2 linked regions of the Hyphomicrobium denitrificans ATCC 51888 genome follow. The protein of the gene in region 1 binds, or shares a complex with, the protein of each later gene. Links are inferred from orthologs where the notes say so. Each region holds a gene or a part of one and is shown in the gene's direction. Other genes may lie near its edges.

Region 1 (4,794 bases):
AACGCGCCAACGCACGCGCCATGTCGGGTGTCGGCGCGACGGCGAGTCTCACGACGGAGACGCCGGCCGCGCACAAAGCCTTTTGCAGTCGCGCGGCGAGCATGGCTTCTCCCGCAAAGAGATGACTGCATCCCGTGATATCGAGCGCGAGCCCGTTCGGCGGGTCCAACGCAACCGAGGGCGTGAAAGCCAGCGCCAGATCGCCAAGGTGCGCGATGAAAGCGCCGTCGGCCGATGGATCGGCGGCAACCGCATGCAATCGCGGCAGACGTGCGCGCGCATCGGCCAGAGCCATTCCGGTTCGCAAGCCCGCCGCCAGAGCCCGCGCATCGACAGCGGACAGTTGCGAAACGCCTTTGACCTTGGCAACGAAAACTCGCGGCAGATCGGTGCCGCTTCCAGTCTCACGCTGCCAGCGATCCGACGACAGGAACGGCATCCACAGACTGAGATACCGTCTGCGAGAAGCATTGCCGCTCATGATCCCACTCCACGATACAACTTCTCCCATCGAGACCCGACGAGCTTTTCAGCACGACTGCCTCGAAGGTCGGCGGCCGTCTGCCATCCGGGTCCATGAGAGGCGCGCCCTGCACACGCCAACGCACTTGCGCGGCATTCGGCGTGACCCGGCCCCCGTGCCGGATGAGCACGATCTCGACACCGGATTTTTCAGAGGCGAGTTTCAATCTTCGGCTCGCCGTCAGATCGATGGGCGCGACCGTTTCCAGAACAACGGCATGCAACGCGGCGCACCGCGCACCTTCGAGAGTGGCGCGCAGCCCATCGATAAGAGATCGCGCTTCCACGACGATGCAAGTGTCGGGAGAGAGCCCGAGTGTGTTGAGCCCCGGACCATAGACGCCTCCGGCTTCCGCCACGGCGGCGGCTTCCCGCACCCACAACAGACCGGCCGGACGCGCCGCAGCCCTTCCCTGCATTGCGAGCGCCAAACCGAAGCCAAGAGCAGCCCCCGCATGCCCCGGCCCCGCGATGACTTCGCGAAGGGAAAAGGATGCATTCAGTAAGGAATCCAAGGGGAAAGACATGGCCAGAATAAAAAGATCGCCTAATTGTTCTCTCTTTGTTCTAGGCGACTTTCTCTTCTTTGTCGAGCCCCGCTGAAGGCATGGCGCTATACAAACTTAGGCTGGGTCGGAGCCTTGGACAGGCGACGAAGCAGCCGATGAAGCTCCCCAGCGCCCGAGCCGCATGAAGCCGACGAAGTACCCAAGCCAGAGCAGCACCGAGAGGCCGTAGAAAACGACGACCCTGAACGACCAGAACGGCCAATAGCCTGCGGAGCCGATCGCAATCACATTCGGATAGAATGAGAAGAGTGTCGACCGCCACCGGTTCCACATCACGGTCACTTCGGATTTGCGAAGCTCTGCCGTCTTGGCATCGTTGAAGACGCGCTCGCTATTGCGCTTCAGCCACCACCAGGAGTCTTCATTGACGAGCTCGAGGCCCCGGTCCGACTGATTGCGGATATAGACATACCGGATGTCGCTGGTATTGCCCTGCGCATCAGCCTCGCTACGCCGGACTTCCGTTCCGGTCACGACGCCCGTCGTCCATGTCGGACGCGCATATTCCCACACGAACCAGAGCGGAAGACCGACAACGATCGCAGCTAAGGCCAGAAGCACACCGCGCCTGCGCCATAGAATGTACGCAAGCACGCCGATCGCCAGCAGAACGATGAAGCCGTACGACATCCAGGCTTGAAGCATATGTTGACCTCACCTTGAACCGCATCGTCGCAATCCAGCTGTCTAAACATACGACAGCCTTATCGGGTTACATGTATAATCTTTAGAACAGATGCCGTCTGCGAGAACTGTCAATTTCTCCCGCCTCCGCGCCAAAGCTGCGCACCTTCCGCCCGCAATCGAAATCCGAAAATTGCCGTGCTAGGCTTCGTCATGGCCGACGTTCCAACCCGCAAAATCATTCATGTCGACATGGATGCCTTTTACGCATCCGTTGAACAGCGCGACAACCCGGAACTTCGCGGCAAGGCTCTCGCCGTCGGCTATGGCGCGAAACGTGGTGTCGTCGCCGCGGCCAGCTATGAAGCCCGGGCGTTCGGCGTGCGATCCGCCATGCCGTCGACGACCGCTATTCGCCAATGCCCCGAGCTGATCTTCGTGCAGCCCCGGTTCGACGCCTATCGCGCCGTCTCGCAGCAAATCCGCGCAATCTTCGCGCGATACACGGACGTCATCGAACCGCTATCGCTCGACGAAGCCTATCTCGACGTGACCGCGAACCCGCGCGGCCTCCCGACCGCGTCCGACACCGCTACCGAAATCCGCGCGTGCATTCTCTCTGAAACAGGTCTGACGGCCTCAGCCGGCGTGTCCTATAACAAGTTCCTCGCCAAGCTCGCGTCCGACATGCGCAAGCCCAACGGCCAGTACGTCATCCCGCCCCAGCGCGGCGCCGAATTCATCGCGACGCTTCCCGTCAAGAAATTTCACGGCATCGGCCCCGTGACGGCCGCCAAGATGAATGCGCTCGGCATTCAGACGGGCGCCGATCTGCGCTCCCAATCGATCGAGTTCCTCCAGCGGCAGTTCGGAAAATCAGGAGCCTGGTATTACGCGATCGCGCGCGGCGAGGACGACCGGCCCGTCGAGCCCAACCGGCCGCGCAAATCGTCGGGAAGCGAAACGACTTTTTCCGAAGATCGCGTGATACCGGCCGAAATCGAAGCTGGCGTTCTCGAGATGGCCGACGACGTCTGGGCGTGGTGCGAAAAGAACCAAAGCTTCGGCGCGACCGCCACCGTGAAAATCAAATACGCCGATTTCCGCATCGTCACGCGCAGCCGCACGGCATCGCGGCCGATCACGTCGCGCGAACTGCTGCACGAAACCAGCCTCGCATTGGTCCGATCGATCTATCCGGTCGCGATCGGAATCAGACTCGTCGGCGTGTCCGTTTCAAACTTCTCATCCAACGACGACGCGCAGCTCGATTTGCAACTTTCGCAATCGGACTAGATTTTTCAGTTGCGCGGCGGCAGGCACTAGCGTTCGCATTTGCCGCCCGGTATCAAATCCAAATGACCCTGCCATTTTTCATGACGCTGGAGCCAAGGCTCCTGCTCGCATCCTTTTCAACGCCGCAGAACATGCTGAGCTGGTCCATCAACCGGCCGGGATTTCAGACAGCGTCGAAGGTTGCCTGGATCGAAGTGCGAAACGCCGAACTGCCACCAGGAGTAGACCCCGAGCAACTCGTTGCGGACAGGCTTGCAGACCGCGGCATCCCCGATGCAGTTGCGCTTATAACGTCTCGCACCGTTGCTCAGCATGATTGCGTGCGCAAAACCGTCGAGGAAATCACCGCAAGTTGTCTCGCGACCGTGGGGCTCTCCAATGGCGAGCGCGTCGGCCACCGGCAATCCGAAAAACCGCTGATGGGAACCATCAACACGCTGCTGCACGTCGATCAGCCGCTCTCATCCGGCGCATTTATTGAACTCGTCTCGATCGTCGCGATGGCTCGCACAACCGCCATTCTCGATAGCGGCGTGCAACGAAACGGCATCGCGATAACCGGAACTGGAACCGATTGCATCGTTGTCGCCGCGCCGCGTGCCGAAGCGGAGGCCCGCTACGCCGGAATGCATACCGCCATCGGCGAAGCTGCCGGCGCAGCCGTATATGAAGCAATCCGAAGCGGCACGGAAATCTGGCGGAGGGATTTTGAATCCTTGTTACAAAACTCGGCCGCCGCGGAATAACAATCATCCCGCGGCGTTCCGAATTTTCGCGGCCTTACGCGCGCACAGCGATGGCTTTCTCGCGGCCCGTCTTCAATAGTCCGACCACGGCATAAAGCGCGAGAATAGCCGTGAACGCGACGGCGTTGATGACCAGGATGCGCGATACGATGTCGAACGAGAAGGCGTCGGAGCCACCGAGCCCAAAGCTCGCCAGATACAGCGTGCCCTCATATGCGATAAACGCGCTGGCGAAGCTGGCGACAGTCGCAACGACATTGCTCCAGCCGAAATTGCCGACGACGCGCGCTGCGAAGAGTGCTGCAACGGCACCCAGGCCGATCGCGCCGCCCCAGGCAAACGAATTTGCCGTCTGCGGATAATCGAGAAGGCCATAGCCGACGATCTGGTTTGCGCTCCACGCCAGAAGAACGAGCGTCAAACCGGTCGCACGATCCATCTTGCGTGCCGCCAGCGCGCCAACTGCTGCGAATGGAGCGGCGCAGGCATAGACGTAGCTGCCGCCGACACTCAATGCAGCAATGAGCGCGACCCACAACATCGGAGTGACGAATTTCATCGCCATTTCATCGTCTCGTACAGATTTCATCATCGCAGTCTCCTTTTTTTCTTCGCTCTCAATGGCGAGAGCGATCCTTCTGAAAGCCATCACAAACGCAGCCCGCCGTTCATTTGAAATAGAACGGCATGGAAAAACTCAAAATGGCGGTAGCCGGCGGCGGCGGAAACGGACTGGCGCCTCGCACCGCCGCCAGCACGCTGCTGTCCAAACTCAAATTGCCGGAAGAGCGCGCGATACGCGCCGAGTTCAGCGCCCCCGCACGCGAAACGCTGAACGCGACAACAACGGTGCCACGCCCGCCATTGCCTCCAGGTCTTCGTCCCGCGACGCGCGCGCGGACAAGCGCCGCATAGTTGAGCGCCGATCCAGAGCTTGCGGAAACGCGTCCGGCGCTCGCCTGTGCTCCGCTCTTGGCTCTGATACTCGCCGCGCCTTTTTGTTTGCGCTGACTCGAGCGATCGTGGTTCAGCCGAGC
Region 2 (2,812 bases), 770 kb from region 1 along the record:
GAACGGCCGCGAACTCGAAGGCGCGATCACGCGGCTTTACGCGACGTGGCAGTACATGCGCACGCCGATCACGCTCGACATCGCCGAGACCGTGATCCGCGATCTCGTGCAGAACCTCGAGCCGCGGCGCATCAAGATCGAGGACATCCTGCGCATCATTTCGCGCCATTACGGTGTATCGAAGGGTGATCTCTTGTCCCAGCGGCGGCACCGGTCCGTCGTCTGGCCGCGCCAGATCGGCATGTACCTCGCGAAGCACCTGACGGCCCGCTCGCTCCCTGAGATCGGGCGCCGCTTCGGTGGCCGCGATCACACGACGGTGTTGCATGCAATCCGGAAGATCGAGGGCGAAATCACGAAGAACCCGCATCTCGGCGATGAGCTCGAGGAACTGAAGCGGCTGCTCAACCATTGATCCGGCGCTGATCACACGCTGATCAAGATACCGATCGCGGCGGCCCCACGCCGCGAGTTCAACGGAGTGAGGCCGGTCCTTCCAAGCCCTCGGGAGGCCGGCCTTGCTGTTTTTGGCGCTTTGGCATGATTTGTAACGCTAAAAGGCCGCCTAGCTTGTACATCTTGGCTTGAAAAATGGGGCCCATTCGGCTCTGATCGCCACCCGTGGGCGATTCCGGTGCCAAGCCAAGTCTGGCCGCTTCCGGGCGGCTACAACATCCTTCGCGCGTGATCGTCACCGGCGGCGTGCCGATGCCGCCGCGTCACGCGCTCCCGAAATCAGAACTGAGGACAGACATGCGTCTCGAGATTGAACGTGGGGAACTCTTGAAGGCGCTGAGCCATGTCACAAGTGTCGTCGAGCGGCGGACGACCATTCCCATTCTTTCAAACATCATGCTGAAGGCATCCGGCGAGACGCTGATGTTCAAGGCGACGGACCTCGAACGCGAAGTGAGCGAGAGCGTCGGCGCGAAGGTTTCGACGCCCGGCACGCTGACGGTTCCGGCGCACGTGCTGCACGACATCGTGCGCAAGCTGCCCGACGGCGCCGAGATCGAGATGAAGCGCGACGGCGAAAAGGAGCGCCTGACCATCACGTCGGGGCATTCGCGCTTCAGCCTGCAGACGCTGTCGGCGGAAGATTTTCCGGACCTCGCCGTCGGCGAGATCGGACATGAATTCACGATCGAGGCCGGTGACCTGAAACGGCTGATCGACAAAACGCGGTTCGCGATCTCGACGGAAGAGACGCGCTATTATCTCAACGGCATCTTCCTGCACCCGGCGGAGACGGCCGGCGTAAAGACGTTGCGCGCGGTTGCGACGGACGGGCATCGTCTGGCGCAGGTCGAGCTTCCGTTGCCGAAGGGCGCGGAAGGCATGCCGGGCGTCATCGTTCCGAGGAAGACGGTGCACGAGCTTGCGCGGCTTCTCGAAGATTCGAGCGCGAAGGTGAATGTCGGTGTTTCGCAGACGAAAGTCCGGTTCGAGATCGGGCCGGTGGTGCTGACGTCGAAGCTGATCGACGGCACGTTCCCGGACTACAGCCGCGTCATTCCGCACAACAACGATAAAGAAATGAAAGTGCCGAACGCGTCGTTCAAGAGCGCCGTTGATCGCGTGTCGACGATCGCGAGCGAGCGCGGGCGGGCGGTGAAGCTCAACGTCGCGAAGGACAAGCTGATCCTGACGGTGAACAATCCGGAAGGCGGCAGCGCGACGGAGGAAATTCCGGTCGGCTACAGCGCTGGGCCGCTGGAGATCGGGTTCAACGCGCGCTATCTGCTCGACATCGCCGATCAGCTTGAAAGCGAAGACGCGCGGTTTCTGCTCGCCGATCCCGGCTCGCCGACCATGGTTCGCGATGGCGGCGACGGCAACGCGCTTTACGTTCTTATGCCGATGCGGGTTTAGGTCAGTTGTGGGATTCCCCTCCCCTCGACGGGGAGGGGTTAGGGGTGGGGTGACGGCGAGATCAATCGGGATTGAAACTCAATTGGTCAACGATCGTGCTCGTGTGCTTCGGAATAATGCTACGGCTGCGGAGCGAAGGCTTTGGTATCGGCTGCGGCAACTGAGGGCGTCAGGGCAGAAGTTTCGCAGACAAGTTCCGATCGATCACTTCATTGTCGATTTTGCCTGCTTGTCGCACCGCCTAATCGTTGAAGTCGATGGCGCGACACACTCCGCTGAAGCTGAGATTGCGAGCGACGTCCATCGTCAGCGCTATCTTGAAAGCCAAGGATTCATGGTGCTGCGCTTCAACAATATGGACGTCGCAACAAACATCGACGGCGTGATGGAAAGTATTGTCGGCGTTCTCAGCACTTTGGCAAGGGAAGCTTCCCCCACCCCTAACCCCTCCCCGCAAGGGGGAGGGGAATTGCTGCCGGCGCGTGGGAAGTGAGTGTGGGACGCGAATACTCGAACGCACTCTGGGTTGAGCGGCTGCAGCTCACGAATTTCCGCAGCTATGCGGCGGCAAATGTTGCGACGGATGCCGGGCCGCAGGTGATCGTCGGGGCGAACGGGTCGGGCAAGACCAATCTTCTTGAAGCGCTGTCGTTGTTGTCGCCGGGGCAAGGGCTCAGGCGCGTGCCGTTCAGCGATCTCGTGCGGTCTGGCGGCGACGGTGGTTTCGCGGTTGCGGCGCGTGCGCATACGCTTGCGGGTGCGACGGATATCGGAACGGGATTGCGTGCGACGACGGTGCGGTCTCTCTCGGGAGATGACGATCTTCTCTCCTCTCCTTCGACGGGGAGGGGTCAAGATCCAGGCGGGGTCTCCGATCGATCGCGCGTCGATACCCCCGCCCCTAACCCCTCCCCGCAAGGGGGAGGGGAACCGTTCGGAT

What was found.
Region 2: the proteins of dinB (region 1) and dnaN are in contact, whole or in part, in a solved structure (PDB 1OK7), measured with the Escherichia coli proteins. The link is inferred for Hyphomicrobium denitrificans ATCC 51888 from one-to-one orthologs.

The regions. Positions count from the first base shown.
Region 1 is NC_014313.1:773,172-777,965, reverse strand. Bases 1,076-3,969 are described here. They hold dinB (DNA polymerase IV), read left to right. Parts: upstream 1,076-1,928; coding sequence 1,929-3,011; downstream 3,012-3,969. Other genes in these bases: HDEN_RS03650 (hypothetical protein), read right to left, coding at 3,792-3,969; HDEN_RS03655 (adenosylcobinamide amidohydrolase), read left to right, coding at 3,074-3,757; HDEN_RS03665 (DUF1523 family protein), read right to left, coding at 1,146-1,736. Also shown: HDEN_RS03675 (Y-family DNA polymerase), read right to left, coding at 1-481; HDEN_RS03670 (hypothetical protein), read right to left, coding at 405-941; more of HDEN_RS03650, read right to left, coding at 3,970-4,346; cell envelope integrity protein TolA, read right to left, coding at 4,426-4,794. UniProt on the Escherichia coli protein: Poorly processive, error-prone DNA polymerase involved in translesion repair and untargeted mutagenesis. Copies undamaged DNA at stalled replication forks, which arise in vivo from mismatched or misaligned primer ends.
Region 2 is NC_014313.1:1,727-4,538, forward strand. It holds dnaN (DNA polymerase III subunit beta), read left to right. Parts: upstream 1-753; coding sequence 754-1,872; downstream 1,873-2,812. Other genes in the region: dnaA (chromosomal replication initiator protein DnaA), read left to right, coding at 1-415; HDEN_RS00025 (endonuclease domain-containing protein), read left to right, coding at 1,922-2,365; HDEN_RS00030 (DNA replication/repair protein RecF), read left to right, coding at 2,368-2,812. UniProt on the Escherichia coli protein: Confers DNA tethering and processivity to DNA polymerases and other proteins. Acts as a clamp, forming a ring around DNA (a reaction catalyzed by the clamp-loading complex) which diffuses in an ATP-independent manner freely and bidirectionally along dsDNA.